DNA from 3 places in the Gulosibacter massiliensis genome. Region 1 is predicted to be linked to each of the others. Evidence: predicted binding sites of a transcription regulator. Region 1 holds the regulator's gene; each other region holds the start of a gene.
The links. Region 1 encodes LexA, which represses DNA repair genes until DNA is damaged. Its sites were predicted from a motif close to TCGAACANNTGTTCGA; they were not measured.
Positions count from the first base shown of each region.

Region 2: a site for LexA is predicted at 1,258-1,273, ahead of EJL01_RS04910 (HNH endonuclease signature motif containing protein). Genes of this name have one in related genera too.
Region 3: a site for LexA is predicted at 1,791-1,806, ahead of EJL01_RS11690 (HNH endonuclease signature motif containing protein). Genes of this name have one in related genera too.

Region 1 covers NZ_UYZX01000001.1:1,962,672-1,965,944, reverse strand. The annotation lists gene EJL01_RS09320 (histidinol-phosphate transaminase) at 1-651, opposite strand, end outside; gene EJL01_RS09315 (LysM peptidoglycan-binding domain-containing protein) at 791-1,135, opposite strand; gene lexA (transcriptional repressor LexA) at 1,357-1,995, shown strand; gene hflX (GTPase HflX) at 2,002-3,273, opposite strand, start outside.
Region 2 covers NZ_UYZX01000001.1:1,012,673-1,015,945, forward strand. The annotation lists gene EJL01_RS04900 (DUF1304 domain-containing protein) at 1-309, opposite strand, end outside; gene EJL01_RS04905 (TetR/AcrR family transcriptional regulator) at 408-989, shown strand; gene EJL01_RS04910 (HNH endonuclease signature motif containing protein) at 1,351-2,823, shown strand; tRNA gene EJL01_RS04915 (tRNA-Leu) at 2,976-3,062, opposite strand; gene EJL01_RS04920 (FHA domain-containing protein) at 3,181-3,273, shown strand, end outside.
Region 3 covers NZ_UYZX01000002.1:410,265-413,537, forward strand. The annotation lists gene EJL01_RS11685 (NAD(P)/FAD-dependent oxidoreductase) at 1-310, shown strand, start outside; gene EJL01_RS11690 (HNH endonuclease signature motif containing protein) at 307-1,713, opposite strand; gene EJL01_RS11695 (SatD family protein) at 1,958-2,566, opposite strand; gene EJL01_RS11700 (hypothetical protein) at 2,856-3,254, shown strand; gene EJL01_RS11705 (HD domain-containing protein) at 3,248-3,273, shown strand, end outside.

The DNA of each region.
Region 1 (3,273 bases):
AATGACGAGCCGGGGGCGCCCCTCGAGCAGGCTCAGCGCCGTCGGCGCGCCGTCGTGACGGAACTCGGCGTACGCCTCGTCGACGATGACGATGCCGTCGGTCGCGTCGTAGGCGGCCTCGATGGTCTCGAGATCGAGCGGGGTACCCGTGGGGTTATTCGGCGTGCAGAGCAGCACGACGTCGGGTCGCTCGGCTTCGATGGCCGTGCGCACGAGCTTAGGTGTGAGCTCGAAGTTCTCGTCGCGGGGCGCCGCAACCCATTCGCTGCCGACGCCCTTCGCGAGCAGCGGGTACATCGAGTAGGTCGGTGCGAAGCTCATGATCTTGCGGCCCGCTCCAGCGAAGGCCTGGAGCAGCTGTTGGAGCACCTCGTTCGAACCATTGGCTGCCCAGATGTGCTCGGGTGTGAGCCCCTGACCGAGGTACGTCGCGAGTCGCTCGCGGAGCTCGGTGAACTCGCGGTCGGGGTAGCGATTGAGCCCCGGCAGCGTGAGCGAAATGCGCTGAATAATCGAGAGGGCGACGGCCTCCGGCACCGAGAACGGGTTCTCGTTGACGTTGATGGTGATCGGCAGCGCGTCCTGCGGCGCGCCGTACGGCGTCAGCCCACGCAGGTCGTCGCGAATGGGGAGGTCTTCGAAGCTCGTCACCCCATTATCTTAGGCGTCCGGAAAACCACCGCGGGCGCCGCCTCCGGAAGGGGTGGTTGCGACGCCCGGCACGGTGGTGGTGGTGGTGGTGCGTGGCTTCCGGGCCGCGGCCGTGTCCGCGGCCCGGAAATCTGGTGGTCTAGTAGTTCGGCAGCGCGAGCTCTTGGCCTGCCTGCACCGAGGAGCTCTCGAGCAGGTTGAGGCGCATGATCTCGTGCACGACGTCGCGCACGTCATGGCCGTCGGCGATTTCGTCGGCGATGCTCCAGAGGGTTTCGCCCGCGAGCACCGTGTGGTGTTCGAACGTGGTTGCGGCAGCGCTGCTCGTGTTCGATGCGAGCGCGGCGGGAACCTGGGCGATGCCGACCCCGACGCCGAGGGCGACGGGAGCGAGCAGAAGGGTGCCGAGGAGTCGACGACCACGGCTCGTGAGCCGCAGGCGGGGCTGCGCGGTGGCGCTGGTGCGTGCAGTAAGAGCAGTCATGTTGGTCGCTTCCTTTCGACGTGCATGCGAGGTGCATGCGAACATCTGCTTCGAATATAGATTCGACATGTTCGAAAAGCAAACACTTTTTCGAGAATAAGGGCGACACGCTCGAAAAGGTGTTTGAGTCCGGTGCTGATGCCACGTAGGGTGACTTCAACGGAACACAGCTGACCACGGGCCTCCGACACGGCCTCGTGACCACCACCTCAGGAGGGCCGATGGCCAAGCAGATCAAGCCCCTGTCGGACACGCAACAGCGCATCCTCTCGTTCATCGCAACGTTCCAGAACAGCAATGGCTTTGCCCCGAGCATCCGCGAGATCGGCGACACCGTCGGCCTCATCAGCTCGTCGTCGGTGGCCTATCAGCTCAACCAGCTCGAGAAGCGCGGCTACATTCGCCGCAACGCGAATCAGGCGCGCACCATCGAGTTGCTCGTCGATGTGGCGATTGACGAGGTCGAGCCGAGCATCACGCCGGGCCCGACCGCCCTCGTGCCCCTCGTCGGGCGCATCGCGGCGGGCGTGCCGATCACCGCCGAGCAACAGGTCGAAGAGGTCTTCCCACTCCCCCGCCAGGTCGTCGGCGACGGCGAGCTGTTCCTGTTGCTCGTCTCAGGCGACTCGATGATCGACGCCGCGATCTGCGACGGCGACTGGGTCGTCGTGCGCCAGCAGCCCACCGCGAACAACGGCGACATCGTGGCCGCCATGCTCGACGGCGAGGCCACGGTCAAGGTGTTCCGTCAGCGCGACGGCCACACCTGGCTGCTGCCGCGCAACTCGAACTACGAGCCAATCCTCGGCGACGAGGCGACGGTGCTCGGCAAGATCGTCGCCGTGCTGCGTTCGGTCTAGCTCGCGCTAGTTGTCGTAGTCCACGCGCGGCAGGCTCAGCACGCGCTCGTCCGACTCGTCAACGCGGGCGCGCGGCTTGTGCCGCACCGGCGGCTTCTTGCCCTCGGGAGCTGAGCGGCCAGCAACCCGAAACTCCTCGAACACGCCCATCTGATCGGGATGCACGCGGGCGCGCAGGTGTGTGCCATCGGTATCGTGCAACTCGCGCAGCACGCCGCCCTGGTCGTGCAGCATCGACACGAGGTCGCCGCGCTGATACGGCACGACGAGCTCGACCTCGATCTCGCGCATCGGCAGCAACTCGGCGATGCGCTCCTGGAGTTCCTCAACGCCCTCGCCCGTGTGGGCCGAGACGAACACCGAGTTCGGCTCGAGCGCGCGGAGCATGAGCCGCGTGTCGGCATCGATGAGGTCGGCCTTGTTGAACGCAATGAGCTCGGGCACGTCGCGCGAGTCGATCTCAGAGATGACCTCGCGCACGGTGCGAATCTGCCCCGCCGGGTCGGGGTGGCTCGCGTCGACGACGTGCACGAGCACATCCGAGTCGGCGACCTCCTCGAGCGTCGAGCGGAACGCCTCGACGAGCTGGTGCGGCAGGTTGCGCACGAAGCCGACGGTGTCGGCAAGCGTGTACGGGCGCCCCTCGGGTGTCTCGGTGCGGCGCACCGTCGCGTCGAGCGTCGCAAACAGCTGGTTCTCAACGAGGACGCCCGCGCGGGTGATGCGGTTGAGCAGCGACGACTTACCGGCGTTCGTGTAGCCCGCGATCGCCACCGAGGGCACGAGATTTCGGCCGCGCTCGGCGCGCTTCGTGTCGCGCGACGTCTTCATGCCTGCGATCTGGCGACGCAGCTTCGCCATGCGCGTGTGGATGCGGCGGCGATCGAGCTCGATCTTCGTCTCACCGGGGCCGCGCGAACCCATACCGGCGCCGGCTGAACCGACCTGGCCACCGGCCTGCCGCGACATCGACTGACCCCAACCGCGCAGGCGCGGCAGCAGATATTCGAGCTGCGCGAGCTCGACCTGCGCCTTACCCTCGCGGCTCTTCGCGTGCTGGCTGAAGATGTCGAGAATGACGGCGGTGCGGTCAATGACCTTGATCTTCACCTGATCCTCAAGCGCGCGGCGCTGCGAGGGCGCGAGCTCGGTGTCGGCGACGACGGTGTCGGCGCCGACCGAGCGGACGATGTCGGCGAGCTCCTCGACCTTGCCGCGGCCGAGGTAGGTCGAGGCGTCGGGATGCGGACGTCGCTGCAGGATGCCGTCGAGGACGGC
Region 2 (3,273 bases), 950 kb from region 1:
GGGGCTCGTGATGAGCAGCACGACCGAGGCCGCGACCATCGAGCCGGCGCCGGTGAAGACGAGGGTCGCGCCGATGGCGGGCTGGCCGACCGCGTAGAAGATGATGCCGAGGATCACGGCGAGGGCGAGGAAGAGGTTGTAGAAGCCTTGGTTGAAGGCAAGCTCTTTCTGCACGGCGGCCTCTTCTTCAGTGCCGGTGCCGAACGTCTTCCGGGCAAGCGGTCCCGTCCAGGCGATCGACTCGAGATAGAAGATAAAGACGTGCACGAGCGCCGCGATGCCGGCGAGTAGGAGACCTGCGATGACCATGATGAAGCTGCTCCCCCTTGCGTCGAGCGACGCTGTCCATTCTGAACCGACCGGTTTAGAATATACTGAACCGGTCAGTTCACGCAATGGAGGAATTCATGGGCCGCACCCAGACCTTTGACACCACCGAGGTTGTTCGGGCGGCGCGCGCGGTCTTCTGGCAGCACGGCTTCGAGAACGCCTCGCTCGCCGAGCTCGAGCAGGCCACCGGCCTCAATCGCTCGAGTATCTACTACGCGTTTGGCTCGAAGCGCGGGCTGTTCGACGCCGCCGTTGAGAGCTATCTCGACGAGATCATCCGGCCGCGGTTGCAGCCACTGAAGGGCGATGTGGTCGCGGCAGATGCGCTCGAGCAGTATCTTGTCGGGCTTCGCGCCGCACTACTGCAGGTTGGCTCGCTGCCAGCGACGCACGGATGCATGCTGGTCAACACCGCCGGCGCGCCGATCGGCCACGACGAGGCGGTCGCACAGACGATTCGGGCCTACACCGCGGAGCTGCGTGAGGCGATGACCGCGGGCGTGCGGGCCGCGCGGCCCGATGCTTCTTCTTCAACAGTGGAGGCACTCGCCGAGTCATGCACCAGCCACGTCATTACCGCGATGGCGATTGTGCCGATCAGCCCCGAAGATGCGGCCCGGGCGCTGGATGCGGCGCGCGCGTTGATCGCTGCGGAGTAATTCGCGGGGCCCAGCTGCGAACTGGTTGGATCGCAGCCTTGACAGTGGGTCGTCGTCATATTGCAGTAGCACAGGGCCCACCCGGCGCTAGCGCGCGCTGCCCGACAGCCATGCCAATGTCGGATGCTCGTGGTGAACTGAAACCAGTCGCCAAACCGCCACGAAACCCACACGTCCGAAGTCATGTCGGAGGCTCATGCAAGAGTGAACACAGGCCGGAAACCTTCCCGCCAATGCTCGAAACCTCGAACATTCCGCCCGACTTGAATAGAACATTATTTCTATTGCCATAACGCGTGCATGCGTATATGCTTGCTACAAAGGTTCCCCCATTGACGCACCTTCGAGGAGGTGACGCCCGATGCCCGCAACGACCCCTCCCCCCGGCTCTGACTCAGATGAGCCGATTCGTCGCGCACCGAAGCACCGGCCAGACGGCACCACCCCACCACCCGAAACCGACGGGCTCAATGACGCGCTCGGGGCGATCGAAGAGATGGTGCTCAACGGGGCGAAACTCGAGCAGACCGGCGCATTCCTGAAGATGATGGGGCTCGCGCAGGCGTACGCCGTCGCGGAGCACCGCACCTACACGCAGCTGCAGGAACGCTCCTCGGTAGTGAGTCCCGACGACCTGCTGCGGCTGAACCTGCGATCGATCGTCGCGGAGTTCGGCATCCACACGAACGAGTCCGACACCGCACTACTCAACCGGGCGTATGACGCGCACCGGCTTGGCACCGACTTCACGGTGTGGCTCGACCCGCTGCGGGAGGCGGCGGTGACCATGCGGCACGCCCGCGCACTCCTCCGGCACGCCGGGATCGTGCCCGATGAACGCCTCGACGAATACGCGTCGAAAGTGCTGGAATTCGCGAAGGGCGCCACCGTCGCCGCGACCGACGCATTCGCCCGCAAACTCGCCGCCGAATTCGGGGCGGAAGAGTTCGAGGCGGCGTTCGAGCACGAGTACCAGGCACGCCATGTGACCATCGAGGACCGCGAGTTCGGGATGTCCCGCATCACCGCCGACGTGCCGACACTGCAGGCGCACGCCGTGTACGACCTCATGAACAAGCAAGCCAAGGCCTTGCGTGAAGAGAACGTGAACGAGGCCGACGAACACCGACGTCGCGTGCGCGAGGCGCAGGCACGCGGGGAAGACCTCTCCCCCGCCGATGCCGAGTTCGTTGAGGACCCGCGCACCGTTCGCCAGTTGATGGCCGACCTGTTCGTCGAAACCTTCCTCACGACGACGCCGCAGAGCATGCGCGAACACGAGGCCAAGGGTGGCTCGCGGGTGTCAGCGACGGTGAGCATCGTGATCCCGGTGCTCAACCTCCTCAACCCGGACGCGCCGCGCGATGTCGCAACGATCAACGGGATGACCCCGATCAGCATGACCGAAGCCCGTGAGATGGCGGGCAAGGCGAAGTGCTTCCAACGCATCCTGACCGACCCGATCACCGGGCACGTATTGACCGTCGACTCGCGCAATGCGACCCCCTCGATGCGACGGTTCCTGCAGGCGAGGGACCAAGTGTGCCTGTTCCCGGGCTGTCGCAGACCCGCGCATCAAAGCGAACTTGATCACACGAAACCGTGGGCCGCGGGCGGCAAAACCGACGTCGACAACCTCGGACACCTCTGCCCAAAACACCACACCCTGAAACATCAACGTCCGTGGGAGTGCGAACAACTCGGGAACGGCTGGGTCCGGTGGCGCACCCCGCGCGGCGAACGGGTGACGGTCGAACCCGCACGAGTCGGGCCGATCTTCAAACCCGTCGACGACCAGGAGTATGACGCGGTCAACGATCCCACTCCGTTCTAGCGGCCCCATGCCATCGCGCCTAACTTGTACCCCGCTGACGGGCACGCAGGCTGTCGTCGAGCGCGGGGCGAGAACGGGGCATGGGCGCGCATCCGGGAGGAAAACCAGAAAGTCGCAAGCCACCGAATCAACGATGCCTTGCGACTTTTATCTGGTGCGCGAGGGGGGACTTGAACCCCCACGCCCTCACGAGCACACGGACCTGAACCGTGCGCGTCTACCAATTCCGCCACTCGCGCGCAAGGAACGACCCTACCATAATCCGGGCGCAATCGTCACGAGTGGGCGAAGACGGCACACGCAACTCATACTCGGCCACTACTATGCCAACGGTAGACCTCGTACGTAGGAGACAGTGTGGGAATTCTTGACAAATTTGAACGGGGGCTGGAGCGCGCCTTCAATGGCGCGTTTGCCAAGACGTTCAAATCTGGCCTGCAGCCTGTCGAA
Region 3 (3,273 bases), on a different contig from region 1:
CATCGAGGACGTCGTGGGGGAGCGCGCGACCATGACGGGCGTGCGCACCGTCGATGGCGATGTGGTGCCGGTCGAGGCGGCGTTCGTGCTGCCGGCGTTCGAGGCACAGATCGGGTTTCTCGACGACGACCTGCGGCCCGATCTTGATGCCGAGGGCCTCATCGTCGCCGACAACTTCGGCCGCACCCGTGTGCAGAACCTCTACGCGACGGGCGAGCTCACCGCGCCCGGGCCCGAGGTGCTCATCATCTCGGCGGGCAAGGGCGCACGCACGGCGATCGCCGCGCACCGCGACGCGACCGGGTTCTAGAACGGCGCCGGGTCGTCGGCGTACTTGAACTCTGGGCCCATGACTGGGCCCATCGGTTCTGGGTAATCGATGAACACATGGCCGAGTGGTGAGGTCCACTCGAGCACGCCGCCGCCGAGATGTCGTACTCGCCAGGGCTTGCGGTGTTTCTGTATGTGGTGGCGTTTGCAGAGGTATTGCAGGTTTTCGGGCACGGTTTTGCCGCCGATTTCCCACGGAATGGTGTGATCGAGCTCGCATTTCGCCGCGGGTCGGCGACAACCGGGGTGCCGGCAAGTTTGATCTCGTGCACGTAGGTAGCGGGTGAGCGATGCGGTCGCGACCCGGGTGTCGGCCGTAATGACGTGGCCGTTGATGGGGTCGGTGAGGATGCGCTCGATCGAGGGCACATCGCCGAACCAGTCGCGAGCCTCCTCGACGCTCATCGGCTGTGTGCCGTTGAGCGTCGCGATGTCGCGCGGCGCTTCTGGGTCGCGAAGCGCGAGCACGGGCACGACGATGCTGATGTTGGCTTCCACGCGCCGTTTGCCGGCGGACTTGCTCTCGAGGATGCCCTGCGGGGTGGAGGTGAGCAGGGTGTCGAGGAGGAGGTCTGCCCGGATTTGCTCGATGGTGCGCTCGTCGGGCCGGAAGTCGTCGGCGTCTGTGCCAGATGCATCCCCGCCGTTCGCTTCGTTGTGTTCGGCGATCTCGCGCTTGTTCTCATCGCGCAGGATTTTGGCCTCGGTGGTCAGCAGGTCGAACGCAGCGTTCGCCATGCTCGAGGGCAGGTACGCCGAGAGCCAAGACATGCCGTTCTCGACATCTTGGATGACGACGCGGCGTTCTTGTACCTCGCGGGCATGGTTCTCTTCGAACTCGCTTGCCGCGAGCCGTGCGGCCTGGCGCTCGGCGAATTTCTCGGTCTTGCCGGGGAGGTGCGTCTTGGCATAGTTGAGCACCTGCTCGCCGTAGGAGTCGAGGACCTCGTCGGGCAGGTCTTTCGAATGCCGCAGCATCGAGTCAACTTGTTGCTTCGAGACTTCGCCGGCGCGCAACGGCTCGAGCCAAGAGGCGAACTTTGAGGTGAGCCGGTGTGAGGCGTGCGCGCGCGTGATCAGTGCGGCGTCGCTGAGGTTGAGGAGGGCGCCATAGGAGCCCATGATCGAGCGAAGGTTGTGGCGAAAGAGCTCGGCATACGCCCCGCGATGCGGGTGTTCCGCACGTTCGGCGTGTGACCGCTGCTCGGTGATGAGGAACGCGGCCGAGAGCGCCTGTGCCTCGGCGGCGTCGGCCTTGCCGCGTGCCGCCTTCACCTCGACGAGGAAGTCGCCGATCTGCTGTAGCGGCTCGTTGAGTCCATCGGTTTCGGGAGGAGGCGTGGCGGAGTCGAAGTGGTCGTCGGCTGGTGGCGTAGATGGCATCGGGCTGCACCTCCTTCGCGGGATGTGTCAATTCTCCCAGCAATAGAACAGAAAGGCAAGAGGAATCTTCAGTGCATTAGAACAAACATGCTAATTAAGCCCACGTGCTTCGGCGTGCATCCTCTCGTCGTGCGAGTCGAAGTCCCGTGGAGCTGAAGCAAGTGCACCACGGGCCTACGACATGAATCGACGACGCTGGATATTGCGTGCCGCTGCCCGTCTCGGCGCGGTGCGGCTTTGCCGTCTACGCGAGCTTGCCGAGCTCGGCGATGGTGTCGGCGAGGATGCGCAGCTGATTCGTGCGCACCCGCTGCGAGTTCGCGGATGCGCTGATGCCGAGGGCTTCCGCGGCGCGCTGATTGTCGACGCCATCGAGCAAGAGGCGGAGGCTGTGGCGCGCGCCGGCGCGGAGCCGCGCGAGCTGCGCATCCACGAGCTCCACGGTCACCCGTGCCAGCGGGTTGGCGGCCTCGCGACCGTCGACAATGCCGGTGCGAACGTCGACATATTGCGGGTCGTTTTCGAGGGCTTCGGAGGCCTCGATCGCTTCGCGGGCGCGCCACCACGCGCTGCCGTCCTGTATGTCGCGCTCTTCGTCGATCACTCGAACCTCGCCGCCGCCGAGGCCGAAGCGCAACTCGACCACGCCGTCGAGCAGGAGTCGCAGTCGGTAGCTCGCAGCGAGCGCTGCACCGAGCGTGGGGTAGATGCCCTGCAGTTCGTCGCCAACGGTGGGATGCAGTGGCTCAAGCGCTGCCGCAGAGTCGAGTTGGGGCAGCGCGTCGAGAATCGCCGCGTGGGCCGCCGAGCGATCAGAGCCGCGCGAGTCGACGATGTCAACAAGCAGCGCCACGCATGAAGTATTTGCCTTCATTTTGCTCATATGAAGAGTTTACCTTCATTTTGACTGCTTTGGAAGGGGTGGAGGCTGAGGTGGAGTGGCCGCAATGTCGCATGCTGCTGCTTGACTTGCGTTAGCGGCCAGCCTCGGCGTGGCACGACACGCCCTGGCTGAAACTGCGACAATCAACAGGCGCGCCTCGCGTACCGCGAAGCAAACCTTCATTTCTCAGAAATGAAGCCCAAACCTTCAGTGCCCGCGAGCGAACTACACCCGAACATCCCACACCGTAGGAGGCGAAATGGACCCCCTCGAGCTGCTGCTCAAGGCCCTCATCATCGCCGCCCTCGGCGTGGTCGCGCTGCTCGGCAACCCGGTCGTTCGCTTTCTGCTGCGCCGCATCGATGCACCGCAGCCGTCGGCCGAATCAGGCCTGCCGCTGCTCGAGACCGGCCGCGTGCTGCGCGGGGGCCGCTGGATCGGCATCCTCGAGCGCGCCGCCGTGTACGCGACGCTCGTCGCCGGCTTCCCGGCCGGCCTCGCGATGATCATCGCGATCAAGGGCCTCGGGCGATACCCCGAGTTGCGTGCGCAGGCCGACTCTCGCGTGGGCGAGCTCTTCATTATTGGAACGTTCGCGAGCATGCTCTGGGCGGCCGCGTTCGCTGGAATCGCGTATGGAGTGGTGCGACTGTGGTGACCAATGACGGCGGCAATCT